One region of the Pedobacter sp. PACM 27299 genome, then DNA from elsewhere that is predicted to be linked to it. Evidence: riboswitches for the same ligand, from Rfam matches in the RefSeq annotation. Region 1 holds a riboswitch; each other region holds the start of a gene.
The links. Region 1 has a riboswitch for cobalamin ahead of AQ505_RS15950 (TonB-dependent receptor). Riboswitches for the same ligand answer to the same signal wherever they lie in the genome.
Positions count from the first base shown of each region.

Region 2: linked by a shared signal. The riboswitch ahead of AQ505_RS09965 (TonB-dependent receptor plug domain-containing protein) and the one ahead of AQ505_RS15950 (TonB-dependent receptor) in region 1 are both predicted to bind cobalamin.
Region 3: linked by a shared signal. The riboswitch ahead of AQ505_RS13205 (DUF5074 domain-containing protein) and the one ahead of AQ505_RS15950 (TonB-dependent receptor) in region 1 are both predicted to bind cobalamin.

Region 1 covers NZ_CP012996.1:3,820,672-3,827,741, forward strand. The annotation lists gene AQ505_RS15940 (hypothetical protein) at 1-1,124, opposite strand, end outside; gene AQ505_RS15945 (YncE family protein) at 1,137-2,282, opposite strand; gene AQ505_RS15950 (TonB-dependent receptor) at 2,279-4,342, opposite strand; cobalamin riboswitch at 4,456-4,657, opposite strand; gene AQ505_RS15955 (carbohydrate kinase family protein) at 4,869-5,801, opposite strand; gene AQ505_RS15960 (hypothetical protein) at 5,813-7,070, opposite strand, start outside.
Region 2 covers NZ_CP012996.1:2,384,971-2,392,040, reverse strand. The annotation lists gene AQ505_RS09975 (YncE family protein) at 1-996, opposite strand, end outside; gene AQ505_RS09970 (YncE family protein) at 1,055-2,197, opposite strand; gene AQ505_RS09965 (TonB-dependent receptor plug domain-containing protein) at 2,210-4,291, opposite strand; cobalamin riboswitch at 4,389-4,592, opposite strand; gene AQ505_RS09960 (polyphosphate kinase 2 family protein) at 4,719-5,636, opposite strand; gene AQ505_RS09955 (polysaccharide biosynthesis/export family protein) at 5,995-6,747, shown strand; gene AQ505_RS09950 (GumC family protein) at 6,773-7,070, shown strand, end outside.
Region 3 covers NZ_CP012996.1:3,127,051-3,134,120, reverse strand. The annotation lists gene AQ505_RS13210 (heavy metal translocating P-type ATPase) at 1-339, opposite strand, end outside; gene AQ505_RS13205 (DUF5074 domain-containing protein) at 594-1,901, opposite strand; cobalamin riboswitch at 1,995-2,183, opposite strand; gene AQ505_RS13200 (hypothetical protein) at 2,246-2,662, opposite strand; gene AQ505_RS13195 (RNA polymerase sigma factor) at 2,659-3,183, opposite strand; gene AQ505_RS13190 (hypothetical protein) at 3,330-3,674, shown strand; gene AQ505_RS13185 (outer membrane beta-barrel family protein) at 3,792-6,227, shown strand; gene AQ505_RS13180 (family 20 glycosylhydrolase) at 6,521-7,070, opposite strand, start outside.

The DNA of each region.
Region 1 (7,070 bases):
ATTGCCCAATCAATATCTATCGCAGAATCATCGTCGTTGTTAGGTGCATTATCCGCATAGCCATACAGAAAGGCATACTGCACGAAATAACTGCCGGTACCACTTTCATCAACCGCATTATCAGGCAATCTGGTCCCTTTAAAAGTGATCTTAGCCTGATCTTTCAGCCATTTTGGCCAGTAGTCTAAAGAATGGTTGAAGGCATTATTCTGTACCAGATAACCGTCCTTACCCTGGTTGTCTTTCCAGTATATATATTCCATATCTGTAAAGAGAACACTTCCTGTACCGCCACCTGGAACCGGCTTTTTATTTGGATCTGGCCTGTGATAGGTAATTTCATAGTTGCGGATGGTTTTTTCCATCTTATGGCCCGCTCCTTCTATTTCATACCATTCATCATCAGGCAATCCGTTTTTATTGGCATCATAAGAAACCATGATCACGCCTGCTTCACTGCTGCCACCACGCATGGTCACATCTGGATTAGGATTTGCTTCTGCCCAGAAAGCATTGCCCAATACCCTGAAATCACGTTTCCCTTTTACATTTAAAATGGTGTGGTCGAATCCGAAAACAATGTATCCGCCGAATGCGCCAAGCGAGATCAGGTCGCCGTTTTTCTTGGTCAGGTAAGAATTGGCCCTGCTTAAAATCCGGTCCGTGGTTTCTCCATCATTAGCGGCCGGCAAGTCATTGATAAACTGTCCGGGAGCAGGTTTAAATTCAAATACTTTATCGATAAAAGTTTTGTATTCCTTCGCTTCTTTAGTGACATATACTTTCACCTTTTGTGTGTGCACATTGCCCTTGTCATTGATCAATACGGCGAGTTCATAGGTGCCAACTTCTGCAGCGGCAAATAAGGCGTCTTTTGCTTCGGTATTGGACAAAGAATAATTGTCTGATGGCGCAGTGCTGACTGTCCAGCTATAAGTTGAACCTGCAGCACCCCCTACATAAGGAGCGATCGAAACAATTGTCGACCTGCTGACGCTGTATTCATTATTTTCAATCCTCCCTCCCTCAGGTTCAGTATTGTTTTTCTTGGAACAATGCAGCAATAAAACCGCCGAGAGCAGTAGCAATATGGAGCGGAAATACGTTAAAGATTTGTCATACATATTTTTAATCATTTAATTTTTATAGATAAAGGCAAAATGCGCAGGTATATTCCCCGCAGTGGTTTTCCATTTTAATTTGCCATCAGGCGTAAAGCAATAGATATAGCCAGTAACGACATAATTCTGTGCATCAGTGATATAGATCTCTTTTGTCTCCAGGTTTACCTGAAGCCCATAAGGAATCATGATTTTTTTATCGGTGCCATCGGTAATGATTTGATCACTGATGATTTTTTTAGTCCTGGTATCCAGTATGCCATAAGTGATTTTATTGCTATTGGTCAGGTAACTCCAGGCAACACTATAGAAATAAAGGGCATCATCCACCAGGCACATTCCTAAAACCGGAATGTCCAACTGCATTTTTTTCTCATCTGTATTGGTGTCAATCACGAAAAGGTTGGATGGAGTGCTGTAATAATCGCCTCTTGAGCTGACATAAATATCTCCCCTGCTGTCGACCTGCATACTGTAGAGGTTGATGCCTACATCTATCTTTTTTATTTCCCGAAAGGTTTCCAGGTCTATTACAGATACGGTTCTGTCGTAATTTGGCACTCTATACCCCCCGGAATTTGCCACATAAAGTTTCCCATTGCTAACCACCATCTGCTCCGGCTGATACCCCACAGTTACCTTTCTTTTGATTTCCAAAGTGGCCGTATCAATCTCTGCAACAAAGCCCAGCTCAGCATTAGGATCAATCGCTACCGGCCCTGAATAAGAGCTCACATAAGCCTTTCCCTTGTAAAAGGTAACATACCTGCAATTTGGAATGTCTATTTTCTTGATGCGTTTGGCAGTCCATTTGTCGATGACTTCCACCTTGTTAGAGCAGTTGATTACCGCATAAACTTTGTTGCCATAGATCTTGATGTCGTTGCCCACATCTCCCAGCTCTTTGACCACAGTAGGATTACGTTCTGAATAAATATCAGTAGTATAATTTCCTGTTCGATAATTGAACAGATCTATACTTGCCCTGTTCATCCCCATATTCCCCTCATTCAGCAGATAAAAACCTTCTATATTACCTTCAACCCTTGGCTGAGCCACGTTTTTAATCGATGATAGGAATATCGTCTCCTCCTTCCGGCAGGAAAGAAAAGTCAGGACTATAAATAAACTCCATACTAATTTTGCAGTTCCTTTTTTCATAGCTCCATACTGATTATAAATTTTAACGTCCGCCCCGGCATAGGATAATTGTAGACCACCTCGTACTGCTGATTGAGCACATTATTCAGTTCTACTGTTCCCTTTATTTTATAATGATTAACTGTAAAGCCTTTTTGAACAGATAAATCATGGGTATACCAGGGCTGTACTTCATTCACCTTAATGTTGTTCACATTCCCATTGTATCGCTTGCCTACATAGACAAAACTGTAGTTGAAATTCCAGGATTCATAACCGGCGTTTAGAATAGCGGATCCACTATGCCAAGGTGTATAAGGGATCTGATCGCCATAAGAAGACAATTCCAGACCTGCAAATTTCGTGTAATCCCTGCTTTCAGCATAAGTATAAGCCAGGTTTGCCGACAGGTTTAATTGGTTCAGATGTCCGGCTATATTGACCACAGACGCAATTCCTTTTCCCCGCACCTGACCCATATTCGTCATCATCCAACGGAATAAATTCCCTGTAGGTGCCGCCAGGATTTTGTCTTTTGTATGGGTATAATAAGCATCCGCCTGAAGTGAAAACTTGTCTAAAAACCCTTTTCCTACCGGCAGATTATAGGTAAAACCGACATCATACTGATTCATATATTCAGGCTTCAAAGTACTGGAACCCACCATCGTATAATACAAATCATTAAAAGTCGGCATCCTGAAGATGCGCTTGGCAAATGCCCTTAAATTGAAATCATAGGCTTTAAATGGTTTATACCCTAAAAATAATGCAGGTGTAAATTCTGTTTTATCAGGTGCCTTTGCATTGTAACGCACTTCTTCTTTCACATGCGTGCCCAATACATTGCCCATCACTTTAAATTCTCCAACTTTGAATGAACTGGCCAGGGAAACCAATGCTGTATAGCGCTGAGGATAGGAAAATTGTGTCTGGATTCCTTTTCTGATGGCGTCCAGCCTGTTGTACTGTAAATCTGTAGCCAGCGAGATATCCCAGTCAGGTAATATACTGTACATGTTTACTGCCGAAAAGTACAGCTCCTGCTGGTGGTAACTATCGTCTGATTGTGCCCCCTCAGTTACGGTTTCCCCCAATAGGCTGGTCGTATCTCTGGCCAGATAATGCGTACGATCGTCGGCATACTTTACCCTGACCTGGAATTTATATTTTGAACTCAGCTGTTTTACAAGAAAAGCCTGAGCGAAAAAATTCTTATCATTTTGTCGGAATCCATCTGCGAACTTGTTTTCTACAATAGCTCCCGGTGCGCCCCTTCTGGAATCATAATAATAAACTTTGGCATCCCAGGAACCATTATTCAGTTTTCCATAAAGTCCGGTCTCAATTCTTAAGGCCTGAATGTCACTGTTCCTGCGGATCGCTGTAGTATCGTAAGCCAGCGTTCCATCCTGGTTATTTCTTTTATAACGGAATTGATATTGACCGTTGGATTTGATGTACTCAGAGCTGAGGCTCATGCTCACCTTATCTGTTAACCGCTGTTCCCACCTAAAAGAAGGATCATGATAATTGATCGACATGGTTTTATAGCGCAGCAATAGATTTGAGCTTCTATTCTTCTCAAAAACCGGTCGTTTTGTTCTCATGTAAATGGCAGAAGCAGCAGCGAAATCCCTGGCCGACTGGAAGATCTCACTCTTTTGTCCATTGTACAAGGTTAAAGCTTCCATATCGTCCAGGGAATACTTCCCTAAATCCGTCACGCCATTCTGCGCATTACCCAGCTGGATGCCATCATAAAAAACACCCACATGGTGCGTCCCCATATTGCGAACATCCACCGTTTTTAAACCGCCAAGTCCACCATAATCTTTAATTTGAACTCCGGCAAAATACCGAAGCGCATCAGCAACCGTATGACTGGACAAGTTTTCTAATTGTTTTCCGGAAAGGCTTTGGACTGGGATGACTTCCTGGAAAGGCTTCGCTTTTATCGTGACACCCTTGAGTACTTTTGCAGTATCAGCTGCTGCAGTATCAATAACTGTCTGGGCGGAAAGCCAAAATGGGACAACGATCAGGAAGAGGAGGAAAAGCGTTTTTTTCTTATTATACATCACAAAATTAATTGTAAAAACTCCCTGAGGTGTAATAATAAAAAACGCGAAGAACCCCAATTATAAAATAACCGGGCAATTTTCTTGTTGTTCAACTTTATTCCTCGAAAGTCTTTAACTAATTAATCTTGGCAGGTATCCTGACTCGTTCCATCTTTAAACAACCTTCCCATTTCTTATCGAAACAGTGGTAAAATACCGTCTAAAGACTCAATAGAACTTACAGTAGCGGGCCTGTTCAGGATTTACACCTGATTCCCTTTTAACTATTTTCCTTTAAAATTAGAAAAACAGACCAAAATTTTTCCTAAATATAGGATCTATTTTCATAAAAAAAACAAATGTTATTGGAAAGGGAGTTAAACACGGCTCTTGAGGTGCTAAGAAAATGGCCTTTGGAAAATTAAAATCAAGCCGAAGGCACATTTTTAATGCAATTTTAGGCCAAGGTAAGGAGATCTCGAATCCCCCCTATACCTTGGCTACTGAATTAAATCAAAGTTCAACCTGCTGAAACCACAAGCGATTATAGCGCAGTTGCTGAGTAATTCTTTGTGTCATGACTATCCCTGAACATTAGGAAATCTTCCAGGGTATATTCAGGACAAGCGCCCTCACGTGCCGTAATAAAAGCGCCTAATGAAACTGCCTGCTGCATGATTTGCTGGGCAGAAGCACCCTTTACAAATCTTTTAGACAGGAATCCAGCCAGAAAGGAATCGCCGCTGCCTACGGTATCTTTGACCTCAATCGCTATCGCCGGACATAAATAGAAGTCAGTTCCATTGGCATAAAGCGCACCTTTACTCCCTTTAGAAATGATGATCTCCCGCAAATCAAAAGTATCTTGCAAATATTGAACAGCATCGCTTTCCGTGCTGTAGCTTTTGCCTAGAAAATCTAACATCATGCGCAATTCTGCTTTATTGAACTTGGCCAATTGAGTTTTATGCAATAAATCTTTGATCACATTTACATCGTAATGAGGTGGTCGCAGGTTGATGTCAAATACATTGTAAGCACTGGCCTCCATCAATTCAAATAAGGTATTCCTCGACTTTTCATTTCTAGTCACCAAACTTCCAAAAACCAGGGCATCTGCACTGCTTAGCATTTGCTGATCTTCCGGGCGGACTTTAATGAAGTCCCAGGCCACGTTTTCTACGATCTCATAATTTGCATCATTATTTTCGTCCAAAGAAGCAATCACCGTACTAGTCGGATGCAGGGGATCAACCTGAATCCCCTCCGTTGAAATGTTCCAGTTTTTAATTTTATGCAATAACTCCTCAGCAAGTGCATCCTGCCCAACACTACTGATCATGTTGACTTCAACGCCCATTTTGAAAAGGTGATACGCCACGTTAAATGGTGCTCCTCCTGCCCTGCGCTGACCTCCGGGAAAGATATCCCAAAGCACTTCTCCAAAACAAGCTATTTTTATTTTCTTTATTTCCATTTGATGATAGATTAATTGATAAGGTCTTTAGCTCTGATCCGGGATCCAAATAAAGCATAAGATAGCATTAACAACTCACAAATTACAGTGAGTGTCCAGGTCCACCTCCAGGAGCCAAAAGCATCGGCCAGGCCTCCTTGAACAAGGGTAAATACAGCACCACCAAACACTGCAGAGATAAATACGCCGGAAGCTTTTGAGGTGTACTTATTGAGTCCTTTTATAGCCAGTGAAAAAATACAGCTCCACATGGTAGAATGTAACAGCCCGATGGCCACCAGGAACCAGAGATTTTGTGTCATCATGGCTACAATAGCCAATATTGCAGATAAAATAGCGGTGGTCGCCAGCTGTGTTTTTGCGGAAATATTGCTGAAGAAACTGGAGATCGCCCGTCCGACAAGAAATCCACCCCAGTATAAAGTAGACAGCAAGGCATGGATTCCCAGATCTACCCCGCCAATAATGATGTCTGTTTTACCAAAAAAGGTGATTGGATGGCCAGAATCCATCAGTTCAAAAGCATGGAGGTTGATGTTGGCGCCAATAGACACTTCAGTGCCTACATAAAAGAAAATCGCCAGTACGCCCAGGGCAAAATGCCTGAAGGACCAGATACTTCTTTCCAGCTTTTCGCCAGCAGCAGCCCTGGTATTGGCAATATCCGGCAGATGAAGTTTTCTGGTGATCAAGGCCACCAGCACTACACAGCCGATCAAGGCTATCAGCGGCCACATCAGTTGTTTGATTTCAATGTCGGCGATGGAAATGCCGCTAAACATCACCACCGTAACAAAAAATGGCGCAGAGGTTGTTCCGATAGAATTGATCGCCGTAGTGATGTTTAAGCGCTGTACAGGCTGGGTTCCGGGCAATTCATAAGAAGCTACGTAAGGATTAACCACCACTTGGATGACCGCCGCAGCAGTACCCATTAAATAAGAACCGAGCACAAAAATCACAAAACCATAAGGCAGCACTGCTTTTCCAAAATGCATGGCCAGGTGTGGATATTGATCGCCAAACCAGGAAGAACATAAATACATCAGCAGCCCGGAAATCATAAACAGCAGACCGCGTATGATCGTGTTTTTATAACCAATCGCATTGACCCATTTACTGGCTAAAGTGCCATTTAATAAATAGCCAAGGAAGAAAAAGAAAGAAATTAAAGTGGTAAATGTATTCTTAAAACTTCCGGCTTCTGCTAAAAAAACAAACTTTAAAGGCGCCTGTAATTGTTCATTTATTGTCGTTAAGAAACCTACA
Region 2 (7,070 bases), 1.4 Mb from region 1:
ATCGGCTACGTAAAAAGTTTTTTCAAATGCGTCTGCTGTTACCGCATACGGAGCTTTAATTACTGTTGCATCTTTGATCAGATCATTCCCCAATGTACCAGTATTCGCATCAAAAGATTTAATAAAAAGAGCATAGCCAATTGCAAAACCTGTTGTTCCGGTGATGCTCAGAAATGAAAGACCTAAATCACTGCCGGTGCTCAATCTGGTATCTGAAGTGCTGCTCAACCTGTCGATTGTACCAGGAATAGTTGGAAAGTCCCCAGAAGTCAGCACGAATAAATCGCCAGAAGTTGTGGCAGAAATTGCTCTTGGATTAAGCGCAGTAGGGATTTCTTTCAACTTCGTAAAGGTGGCGATGTCCACTACAGATACAGAAGAATTAATCGGTGAAGGGAATGATGGGTGTACTGAATTGGTCACATAAATTTTGTTTTTAGCGATGGCCAATTGCTCTAATGCACCACCAACAAGCAATCTGCTGTCGATCGTTAAACTCGCAGTATCCAATCTAGTAATCTTACCATCATAGCCCGAGATATACGCTTTGTTTTTATCAAATACGATATTTCTTGGCATAAAACCTCCATTTTCATCTGAAAATGCAATGCGTTTCAATGATTTTCCGGTCGACTCGCTGATCACTTCCAGGTAAGAATCTTTAGCACTTTGAGTTGTTCCGGTTACCACACAATAAATTTTACTGCCATATTGCTTCAAGTCATTCGCATTATCACCAAGTGCTCTATTATTTTGCTTCTTGAAATAATCGATCTCTACCTTTTGCGATACCACATCATAGTAGCTGATAGAACTCGCTGAAGCACCTGTTGTTGAGCTATAAGTACCTTCATTGAGTACGTATACCCCAACGGTTGATAAAGACTGTGGCGGAATTTCAGGTAATTTATCTTTTTTACAAGCACTTAATGACAATAAGCCTGCTGTGGCAAGGAAGAGGAATGATCTTCCTGATTTAGTAATTGATGTATTCATGTTTAGGTTGTGTTTATTATAGATTGTGTTAATGATAATTTGTTTATTATAGATCATGTTATTTATAGACCATAGCAAAATGAGCTGGGATATCGCCGGTAACCACAGACCATTTTTTTCTCCCTGAAGGGTCAAAGCAATACAGTACTCCCGGCGAAACATAATCGCGGGCATCCGTTACAAAAACTTCTTTCGTGTATTTATCCACTGCAATCCCATAAGGAATCATAATATTAGCTTCTGTTCCATCTGAAATGAACTTTTTACTCAAAATTTTCTCTTCTTTTACATCCAGCATACCATAGCTCAGGGTAAATTTCCCCGTATTATTACTCCATTCTGAGCCATAGAAATAGGCGATATCGTCATCTATGGCGAGATTACTGGCACCAATATCAAAACGTGTTTTTATTTCATCGGTTTTGGTATCAATCACAAATATTTTGGAGTGAATATCTAAGTAATTCCCTCTGGAAGTCACATAAATATCTCCATATCGATCTGCTTTTACGCGATGCAGATTGATGGCAACTTCTATATTTTTCAGTACGGTAAATGAGTTGAGGTCAATGACAGAAACCCTGGTATCGTAGTTTAAAGGGGTGTATCCACCTGAATTGGCAACGTATAATTTTTGCCCTACAACCGCCATTTCTTCAGGTTGCCTGCCTACTTCAACACGTTTTTCTTCTGTAAGCGAGGTGGTATCGATTTGTATGACCACTCCATTTGGCGCGTTAGGAACGCCTATTTTTCCGAGGTAAGCACTTACATAAGCTTTCCCAGCACTAAAAGTGATGTAGCGTGCATTCGTCACGTTAATTTGTTTAATGCGTTTGCCTGTTTTAGCATCCATCACTTCTACTTTATTAGAAGCATTGACTACTACATATAACTTAGATCCATAGATCGCAATGTCATTACCTACATCTCCGAGGCCATTGATTTGTGCGGGATTCTGCTGATTGTAAATGTTCCTTCTGTAGATTCCGGTAGAAAAATCCATATAATCCAGGGAGGCTTTATTCATGCCCATATTTCCTTCATTTACCAGGTAAAAGCCTTGCAGCTGGCGCGAAGGATCAGCTGGCAATACACGATCCTGCTCTTCAGGAATGACCTGTGCATCCTTGCGGCAGGCACTTATATATAGGCTCAGCAAGATCAATAGGATCAAAGCAGAATTTCTATGGATTTTCATGCTATTCATATTTTAATATTCATAGGTTAAACTGAATCGGTAAGAGCGGCCTGGCATCGGATAATTTGTGATGACTGCATAAGCCTGATTTAGGAGGTTATTAACCTCCCCTGTCAGCCTTAATTTCCGTTTTTGGATTTGCGTATGGTAATGCAGGGCCAGATCATGGGTATAAAAGGGCTGTACGTAATTTTTAGGAATATTGGCGCTCTGGTCGTAACGTTCACCTGTATAGAGGTAGCTATAATTCAGGGCAAATTTCTTGTAGGAAGCCCCTGCTAAAAAGGTGCCGCTATGTTTAGGGGTGTAAGGGATCTGATCTTTATAAGTCGTAGATATTGGATCAGCATCAATCGCCTGCTGATAAGTATAGGTAAGCCCCAGACTTAAATTAAGGGCATCAGCCAATTCCCAGGCGGACTGAACATTGACATCCATTCCTTTTATTTCTACTTTTCCTAAGTTTCTCATACTCCACATGGCCTGTGAGGTTCCCGGAACGGCCACAATCTTATCTTTCACCTGATTAAAGTAAGCATCAGCCTGGATAGAAAATTGTTTAAGCGCGCGATGCTCATAACCTTTGATATAAGTAAAACCGAGGTCATATTGTTTGGTATATTCCGGACGCAGTACCGTAAACTGGTAAAAAGTATAATAAAGATCGTTAAAGGTAGGCATCCGGAAAATGCTCTTGTAAAAAGATCGGATTCTGAATTCCTTTTGATTAAAAGGTTGCCAGGATACCATTACTGTAGGGGTCAATTCATTTTTACTTCCTGCTGCAGGACCAGATTCTACTTTATCCTTCAGCAGGGTACTCAATAGATTTGCCTGAATATCCAGCCTGTCGAAATGAAATTGGGTAGCTACGGCATTCAGCAAAGTATATCTTGTGGGATAAGCAAAGAGGTCCAGATTGGCATTCATATCATTCAACTGGTAATCAGCAGACCAGACCACATCCCAGAATTTATTAATATTCAGCTTATTCGCTAAAGAGAGATAGAGTTCCTGCTGATGGTAGGTATTGTCTAGAAAACCTGTGGTTTTTACAATATCCGGATTCAGGAAACGCATGTAATCATTTGAATATTTGGCTGAAGCGACCAGGCTGTATTTCCCGATGTTCTTTTCATAAGCAGATTGCGCAAAGAAATTGCGGTTCCACATGCGCTGTGCAAAGTGAAAAACGTTGGCTACAATGGCGCCAGGTAAACCCTGATTGTCTTTGTAACCATATAGCTTAACATTCCATTTACTACTGTCGGACAAGATGCCATTTAAACCAAGTTCCAGTCGCATCGCTTCTACATCCCCATCCGTACGAACTGCTGTAGTATCATAAACACCGTTCGTAATGCGGTATTTGTAACGACCGTTTGCTTTTTTCAATTCTGCACTAACTGTGCTATAAGTATGCTCGCTCAATTTACTCTGCCACAATATAGAAGGATTTACCAAACCAAATGAGCCTGTTCTGAAAGCAGCTTTAAGACGATTACTCCTGCCGGCTTCGAAATTTGGCTGCCTGGCTTTCAGGTATAAAGAGCTTGCCGAAGCAAAGCTTTTAGCAGACTGAAGAATGCTGCTCTTCTGTCCGTTATACAATTCTATCTCTTCAATGTTATCTAATGAAAACTTACCCAGGTCTACCTGTCCATTTTGCGCATTTCCCAATTGTACACCATCGTAAAACACTGCAGTATGGTTACTCCCCATACTACGAACATTGATGGTCTTTAATCCGCCAATTCCACCGTAGTCTTTAAGCTGTACCCCAGAGAAATAACGCACTGCATCGGCTACGGAAAGGCTATTTAGCTTTTCCAGCTCTGCACCAGAAAGAATTTGTAAAGGAGTAGAAGACGTTTGTCGCCTGCTAAGTTTTATGGTCTTAATCTGCACTTCTTTCAAAGCATTGACTTTTTCCAGGGAATCCTGTTGGCCTGAGCTATCCCGACGACTTTCTGGTTTAACTGGCTGAGTCTGTGCCTGCAAATTTAAAGGCATAACTCCTCCGAGCCCTGTAAAGGCTAGAATAGTAAAAAAACAAGCTTTGATGCCCAAACCGGCAAATTTGTTTCTTCTCATTTTTGTTGTGAGTCATTTACCCACAGCAAACAGTTAGATCAAGGAAATGAAATACAGTAAACAAGCACTCACTCCAAGCTTCAATCCCCGAAAGCTATGAAATATTATACTTATGGCAGGTCTTCTGACTTACTCCCGGTGATCCTGCCTTCCCAATTCAAACCCTACATAGAGTAAAAAAAAGTGGCTTCGATTTGAATACCGTTATAGAGCTTACAGCTGCGGGACAGTTACGGATTTACACCGTATTCCCTTTTAATCCAGGTAAAAATCACCAGGAACCAAAAGCGTGGCAAATGTACTCAATAATCCAGCGAAGAACAAACTTTAGCCCTTGTTATAATAGCTGATGGGCTGCAGACGCCTGAAAAAGGAGCTTGCTAGCAGGAGGCTTAGAAAATTTCGCCCCTCTTCGGGGCGAAAGATTTTAGCCGCCGAGTAGTAAGCACCTTTGTATTTCTTCTAGTTTCGCCATTTCATCCTCATCAAGTACAGGAAATTTCAAGTCCATATCTTTCAGATGCTGTTCTAAAATCTGGCTGATCAATAACCTCGCATACCACTTTTTATCAGCAGGAATTATGTACCAGGGTGCTTTTTCAGTAGATGTTTCTTCAATAGCCTGTTCGTATGCCGACATATAATCGTCCCATTTTTCCCGCTCTGTAATGTCAGCCGAAGAGAACTTCCAGTTTTTAACCGGATTGTCTATCCGCTCTAAGAACCTTTCTTTTTGCTCATCTTTGGAGACATAAAGGAAAAACTTGATCACCACAGTTCCATTATCAGTGATGTGCTTTTCGAAGTTGCGAATGCTCTCATATCGCCTTTTCCAAAACTTATCATCTATTTTCTTTACCGTATCATACCCAGGGATCTTCTCTTTGAGTACATATTCAGGATGGACTTTACAAACCAATACGTTTTCATAATGCGACCTATTGTGAATGCCAATACGCCCTCTTTCAGGTAGTGCTTTATAGTGACGCCATAGAAAATCATGGTCATATTCTTCAGAAGTTGGCGTCTTAAAACTATACACCTGACAGCCCTGAGGATTTAATCCAGACATCACATGAGCAATCGCACTATCTTTCCCTGCGGCATCCATCGCCTGGAACAAAATAAGAATAGAATGAGAATCTGCAGCATACAGGGTTTCCTGCAATTTACTCAGCTCTTCTTTCGTCAGATCCAATTCCTCCTTTCCGGCTTCCTTTTCCCGGTCACCTGTATAAGCAGTATCGTAATCTTTTAGTGAAAATTTCTTACCGGGCATAACCCGGGACTTTTCGATCTCCTTTTTCATTGGCAAGTATTTGTCTTTACAGGATAGAACGTTCATCGGATCCTTAATGTTTAAATTAAATGGTGTTTAAATTTAAAACAGAGATATACATTCGAATTAAAGCTCAATAATTTTCATTTTACGCCCTGTGCTCCTTCTTTTTTTGGAATGCCCGACAACTATCGACTTTAACGGTTCAAGAGCTGCAAAGTAACTGTAAAAATATCGCTAGCATTTATCACTAATTTGTATAATTCATCCTCCCATTTGCGCAGTTTCGTAAATTAAATGTGTGCAGGTTCACAATTTAAAACACAACTTGAACAACTACTCTTTTTATGGTTTTTTATTTATCTAACTTTATTCTAAGAATTCCGGGGATATCAAGTAGTTAATTCATTTAACCTCCATCAAAATGAAAAATTTAACGTTTACTTTGTTCATTTCACTGATTTTTTTCAGTTGTGCTCCACAAAGAAATCTAGTCTATTTCAGCAACCTTCCTAAGGGCTCCAATGATATTATTCAAAGTGCAGCACAGTTAAAGCTGCAAAAGAACGACCAGCTGAGTATCTCTCTAACCAGCTTAAATACAGAGTACAATGTATTATTTGCAAGTGCAAATGCCAACAATAGCAATACCCCTATAAACAGTAAAGGGGGGTTCAGGATTAACAATGCTGGAAACATCAATCTACCACTGATTGGCGAAGTAAAAGTCGAAGGCTTAAGTTTAGAAGAAGCACAGGCTTTAATTACCCAGGTATTAAGGAAACAGATCAAGGATCCTTATGTGGATCTCCAACTTGTCAATTTCAAAATTACAGTGATTGGAGAGGTAAATCATCCGGCTTCATTAAACGTTCCCGGTGAGCAAATTAATTTATTAGAAGCCTTGGGGATGGCCGGTGACATGACCGTTTTTGGCAAACGGGAAAACGTACTTGTTATTCGGGAAGAAGACGGCGTGCGCAACATGACCAGGCTAAACCTGAATGATAAGGACAGCTACAACTCCCCATATTTCCATTTAAAACAGAATGACATCGTTTATGTCGAGCCCGACAAATCAAAAGAAAGACAGGTCAATTCAAACAACACCTTACTTCCGATCATATCTACCTGCGTTTCAGCAGCAGCTGTACTACTAACCGTTATACTCAGATAATCTGTTCTATTTTAATTATAAAAACATGAACTCAAACGTTTATCAAAGCCCTTCTGCGCTGGAGAATTTAAGGGAAAACATACAGCAGTACTTAAAATACTGGTACGCTTTTATCCTGGCATTTTTAATAGGTCTGGGGGCTAGTTTTCTCTACCTGCAAACACTCAGTCCAAGGTATAAAGTAAGCAGTACTTTAATGGTTCAGGATGATCAAAAAGGCGAAGGACAGGTTAAAGAAAGTGCATTTAGCGACCTGAATATGTTCCGCAGCGATCGCAAAGCAGACAATGAAATGGAAGTTTTACGCTCCAGGGATCTGATTT
Region 3 (7,070 bases), 690 kb from region 1:
CTTCTCTCCTTCACAATGCATCGGGCAATAATATACGCCACCTGCCTGATTAACTTTATGCGCCAAGGATACATGAGCTGCCTGATGTTCATGCTCCTGATGTACATGTTCCTTACGAGCAGGCCAATGATGCACTGCCATTTCAATCTTATAATTTCCTGTAGCCGATAATGCATCCTGCAACTTTTCAGTTGGAATATGCGTATCCATCGTTATGACTGCTGCTGCGGGCTCCAGAGTTACTGTTGCTGATACCCCATCAATTCCATTTAAGGCGTTTTCAACTTTCGTTCGACAACCATCGCAGGTCATTCCAGTGATTTGGTAAGTATGCTTCATCATTATAGGATCATAAGATTAATATTAGAAGATCAACAAAATGCTTGTTAATATGTTTTTCAGCACTAAAACAGAAGCAGTTTAGATTTCATGAAGAGACAAACCTAGCCCAAACACGTCATTTAAATTTATATAATTCGGCTCTTTTTTTATATAATCAGTATTTCCTAATGCTGATCTCTTCCTGTAATTATTTATAAAAAAAAAGCCCCAGCGTATAAGCTAGGGCTATTCTATTTAATTATTATCTATAGCTATTGTGGGAAAACAATATCGGTAATCTGATACCCTGCTTTCTTCACTTCTTTCCTAAGCTTTCCGGTTTTATCAAAAATGAAAAGATTACTGAATGGTTCACCTCCAGAGAATATCTCCGGGCTATCAGCGACATAAAGTTCTCCATTTTTAGGGTTGACTTTCCAGCTCGTGGCAAATATGATCCCAGCATTTGCATGATCTACAAATTCCTCTGCTGTTTTAGTACGCGTATTAAATCTGCAGATTACACCTCTGGAGGTTTCCTGCCAGTACAAATATTCGTCTTTTCCACCTGAGGTCAGGATGCCATTTGCAGGAACTTTGAAATTAGCGGACAGTTCCACGGAGTCTACTCCTTTATTGCTTTTGTCTAGCTTGACGAATTTGGCTTTGTTAGCCGTACTTCCCTGAACGCCTACCCAATAGCTGTTATCGCCACTTCTGACTACTCCAGCCACATTTTCTTTATAGCTATTCAATACCACAACTTTGCCGCCTTCTACTTTTATCAGCTGTTTACCGGCTCCAGTAACAATGGTCTGATTCACTGTATTGATGGGTACCAGCGATACTTCCTTGCTTCCTTCCAGAATCGTTGAGCTAATACTTTTATTGGTGAGATCAACTGTGTACAGACCTGATTTCCTACGATTGGTTACATTTACATAACCTGTTTTTCCGTCTGTTGTGGCAAAATAAGTCACTTCGCTCGCAGCAGATTTATTAACTACATAGTTTAACTTCATAGTTTGTGCATCTACAACGCTCAGGAAATTTGGTCCTGAAGAAGAGGTGATGTAGTATTGATTATTGAAGTAATATAAGCTGTTTGCTTCCGGGGATAAAGCAGCACCAGGGTTAGCCTTTGAAAAAATGTTCAGCTGAATGGTTCCATCTTCATCGATGTGTGATAAACTAGAATTCCCAAAGCCAGTTTCATCGGTATAACTTAACAGTAAAACTCCATCGCCGTAAGGACCAAGCACTTTTACACGATAATTAAGGGAAGTTTTACCTTTATCATTCTCTACCGTAAACTCGATATTGTAAATTCCTGGTTCAGCTTTTTTAAAGGTATAAGTTGCGGTACTCGCGACATCCTTTCCATTCTCTACCCATTGATATCGGCTGGTTTTACCTATGATTTGAGGTGCAAGGATCAACTCCTTCCCTGCCTTAACGGTCATCAGACTGTCGCTCTCCGCCTGATAGGTTAATCTGGCGATTTCTGTTTCTTCTTTTTTGCAGGATACGGCAAGTATTCCCAGGCAAAACATTGCTACTATGGTTTGTTTTATATTCATCTTCTGCTTTAAACCACAGCAAACGGAATAAAAAGAACATGGGTACCCTAAAAATAGAGTATCCTCATTCCAGCTTCAATCCCCGAAAGCTATGAATCATAAATGCTAAAGGCAGGTCTTCTGACTTGCTCCCCTAAGTATGGTCTTCCCATTACGTGAATAACAGTGACTTTAAATCGTACCTCGGTTAAGGAGCTTACAGCTGCGGGACAGTTCTGGATTTACACCAGATTCCCTTTTAATTCCGGGTGTATTCCGGAAACCAAAAGCGCCGCAAAGATATAAATCTAACTGAATAATCTAGCAGCTGAATCTTTATGCGGCCAAAACAGCGTCCAAAACAACTACTCCATGCGTTCTTTGACTAATTTCTGGTCTAAATATAGAATGCTTAAAAACACCAGCGTGCCCATTACAATTGCCCACTTAAATTTCAGTAGCACTGCAATGAATTGATCGGCAGCATTTCCATTAATAATTTGCAGTAAAGTGTAAAACAAAGCAAAGCTGAGGCTGAGCGCCACAAAAGTAGCCAGGTAAAACTTAGCGTCTTTTTTACGATTCAGTTGTGCCTGTAAGCGTTTTTTGACGCTTACAGCGAAACCAAAAGGTAAGCCCTCTTTCGGTTCCTCTTTCAATTGCTCAAACAGAAAACGATATTTTTCCAGATTTTTATTTTCTTCATCGCCGGATAATTCCACAGGAAAATGGAGATTTTCTTCTAGTAAGCGTTGTATCTCCTCCTCATTCAGTTCTTTCATAATGGTTCGTTTTTAAAATCTTTCTCTATTTTTTCTTTCAGCAGTTTTCTTGCCCGGAACAAATTGCTTTTTACGGTTCCTTCAGGCGTACCGGTAATCTGTTCAATCTCCTTACAGCTGAATTCATTCAGATGATATAAAGTGATAGCAGTTCGGTATGGTAAAGGCATTTGAGCAATCAGCTGGTTGATGTACTCCGAGATATTCTTTTTACTGAAGACCAGTTCCGGAGTTTCTTCTGTAAAATGGTACTGGTCAATATGATCAGGATATTCCGATTCGAACCCTTTTTTATACTTCTTAATATAGTTGACGGCGGTTAAATAGGCGATACGAGCAATCCAGGTAGATAGTTTAGATTCAAATTTAAAATGCGGCAGACTTTTATATACCTTAATAAAAACTTCCTGACAAATATCTTCTTTGTCCTGTAGGCCATATACAAGGCGATTAATCACAAAGAATACCAGTTTTTTATGCGCTTTGACCAGTTGCTCAAAAGCATGGAAATCTTCCTTCATTATCCTGGATACAATTTCCTTATCGTCGAGCATATGACAGTAGTCAGCCGTTTGTAGTATACGGTTGCAAAAATTAATAAAAAATACTTGCAACCACATCATCTCTTTTATTGACTACTGTATCAAATCACTATCAAAACATTATCATGAAACAGCTACTTCCATTTATAATCGTCATTCTGTTTTTTATCATTATTGCAGTTCTAATCATTGCCGTGCTGAATTACAGGCTAAAAAAGAGAATCCTTGAAGCAGGGCCGATCAATGAATCTACTGTCAAAATCTTATCAGCACTGGGCAATTATAGTACAGCAGCTTTAAAATGGGGATTGATTCTGTTTTTTACTGGGTTTGGCCTTATTGTTCTGGAATATTTACCTTTTAGTGCGGTAGATTCTCCATTGCCTTATGGGGTGCTCAGCATCTTTATTGCGATTGGCTTTTTGACCTATTATTTAATCATACAGGCAAAAAACAGAAAGCAGCCTTAAGGCCTAGCCCAACCATTCAAATTTTTTCAACTACCTCCTGAATTGTGTATCAGCACGATAAGGGATTGGCATGCCCTAATTTTCACCTTTAGAAACCATACAAATCTACCTACCACCATGAAAACCAAACTCCAGCCAGTCTTTACAATTCTCCTCATCGGCATACTTTTAATGGTGCATAAAACTGCAGTTGCTCAAAACAGCCCCAATACTTACCCGCTTTCTGGCAAAATAGTAGATTCGATTAGTCGGCAGCCACTGTCGTTGATCACCATCAGGTTGAAGAATGATAAAAATGAACAACTAAAGGCATTGGTTACAAAAGATAGCGGGACATTTACCTTTCCAGCATTACAAGAAAAGTCTTACTGGATCAGCATTACCGCAATTGGTTATCAGCAAAAAATCCTTCATATCGCCGTTTTAAACAAGGGAAGTCAACTGGGTACCATCTTGTTGCAACCGCAGGTCAATTCTTTAAAAGATGTGGCTATTATTTCGGAGAGGCCGATCATACAGCATCAGCCAGACCGCATTATTTATGATTTGCAGGCTGATCCGGAAAGCAAAGGCAGCAGCGTCCTTGGCATGATCCATAAAATCCCTTTCCTCTCCTTAGATGGCAGCGACCGGGTCTTATTGAAGGGAAACTCGAGCTATCAGGTACTGATCAATGGCAAACCTTCCAGTATCGTAAATGGCAACCTCAGCGCCATACTCAGTAGTATGCCTGCCGCTACCATTCAAAAAATCGAAGTGATCACTACTCCTCCTTCAAAATATGATGCAGAAGGTCTTGCAGGCATCATCAACATCATCACCAATAAAAAACTAAGTGATGGCTACAAAGGCAGTTTGAATTTGAATGGCAGCGGACCAGTTGGCGGGCCAGGCGCCGGTGGCTCATTTACGGCTAAATTGGGGCGATTTGGAATCTCCGCCTTTGCAGGAGCAGGTATTTCTCACAGTCCAGCAACCAGTTTCCAAAACAACAGAACAAGTTCAGATCAAAGTTTATCCAGTCTTCAGCAACATGGATTCAGTACCTCAGATCAGCGTAACGGCTATTTTGGAACGGAGCTCAGCTATGAAATTGATTCTCTGCAATTAATTTCAGGTCAATTTAACAGCAATGGCAACCGTACAAAAGGAAATCAATACACCACTGCTTTTTTAGCAAGGGAAAACATGGCCGTACAGCGCTATAATTTTGCAAATCAGCATATTGATCATTCCTATGGGACGGATGCCGCAATTAATTATCAGTTAGGTTTCAAATCCACCAAAAACCAATTCCTTACCCTTTCTTACAGATATATCGACAATCCAGGAGATCAGTATACGAAAGTTGACTTTTCGAATCAGCTGAACCACAACACGGCCGACTACCAGCAAAATGGACAGCAGCAATTTAAAGAGCAGACCGCTCAACTAGATTTTACAAGCCGGATGAAAAGAATCAATATTGAAACGGGTTTAAAAGCCATTTTTAGAAAAAGCGGAAGTGATTTTGAATACGATTCATTAGCCGAACGATCAGGGCAGTTTGAACCAGTTCCCTCCCTTTCGGATCAGTATCAGCATACACAAAACGTTTTTAGTGTATACAATGCCTATCAACTGGCCTTAGACCAATGGAATTTTAGCCTGGGCCTTCGATTGGAGCATACCATAATGCGGGCCAGCTTCCTATCTTCAGGAGCCATTGCAAATCAGAGCTACAACCAGCTACTCCCTGCTATAGCCATTGGTAAAAACTTTAAGAATGGCAGCAGCCTCAATTTCGGATGGTCTCAAAGGATCAGGCGACCAGGAATAAACAGGCTTAATCCTTACACCGACAGATCAAATCCAAATATAGAATCCACAGGCAATCCGAATCTTCGACCGGTATTGATGAATAGTTTACAGACTGGTTTTAGCAGCAACAAAAAATTATCAGTAAATCTTGCGCTGGACTATTCGTTCATGAACAACCTGGACCTTAAAATCAGCAGTTATGATCCCGAAAATCAGGTCACCAGTACGACTTTCGCCAATGTGGGTAAAGCTAAAAGTTTGGGTATGAATTTCAACTTTGCATACCCTATTACCAAGTGGTATCATTTGGGTATAAACGGTCAGGTGATGTACCTGTGGTTATCAGGACCAAGTGATGGGGTTATCGTGAATAACGATCGCTACACCTATTTCCTATCCTTATCTAATGCGTTGAATATGATCAGTGGATGGCGCGTAAATGCAAACTTAAATATCATCAGCCGCAATCCCAATGGTTTACAAGGCAGTTCAAATGGGCTAATCAGTACTGAGATCGGACTAAACAAGGAAATCCTTAAAGACAAACTGGGTTTTGCGATAGGTCTCAAGAATCCATTTACAAAATACCGTAATTCCAGTAATGAATGGTTTGGCTATAATTTCCAGCAATTCAGCAGTAGTCAGGAGTATTTCCGCAGCTTCCGGATCAGTCTGAATTATAATTTTGGTGGTCTAAAGAACGGATTGAAAAAGAGTAAAAACGAAATCAGAAATGATGATTTGTCGAACTAATATCACTGCTGGGATGCCTCCGCAGTGATCCTATTGGATTGTCGCAGCGCTACTTAGGAGTTTCATTTTCCAAATTCTGGTGTCCATAAACGCCATCTGAAGCTTAGCTGCCTGCTTTCCAATACTTAGCTGCATACTTTAAGGCAGTCAATCGCCTGATCTGAAAATACAGGCGGATGTTGCTTATCCTTTAATCAGAGATCAAACTCAAATCCAAATTTCCTTAAATAATAAAGCGCCCAAGTCATAATGACCCGGACGCTCCCCCAATATTATAATCCTGGTACGTTTCTTTATTTTGAAACCAGCCCTTTATTTAAATAAGCTTTACTAATCTCTTCATCAGAAAGCATTTTATTAAACACTTTCAAATCATCTACCGCACCCAAGAAACCATTTTTCGCACTGCCCAAAGTCTGCAATGGAAACACCAAAGTTTCTACTTTTAACATTTTTGCTTTGGTATCCGGGAATAAGATTTCCTTACCCATCATCTTCTCCTGAAGTTTTCCATTGATGAACAATGAAGTTCCTTTATGGTCACCAGTGATCACTACCTGTGTCCATTCATTTGATGGCAATTGGTAATTAAATTCATAATCCATTCCTTCTCTGGAGAAACCCAGTTTTTGAGATTTAGTAGAGGATTTAACTACCCCATTCGCTGAGCTAAATAAGATCCGCTCTCCTACCGACTTTTGATCCGGTTTTAACCACATAGAAACGGTATAACCATAGCCAATTTCTTTAAGCGGCAATTGCAGGAAGCTATTCTCGCCTGATAAAACCAGGGCATTACCGTTGATCCCTTTGGCAAAGTTTACCTTATTTTTTGCCGCCGCT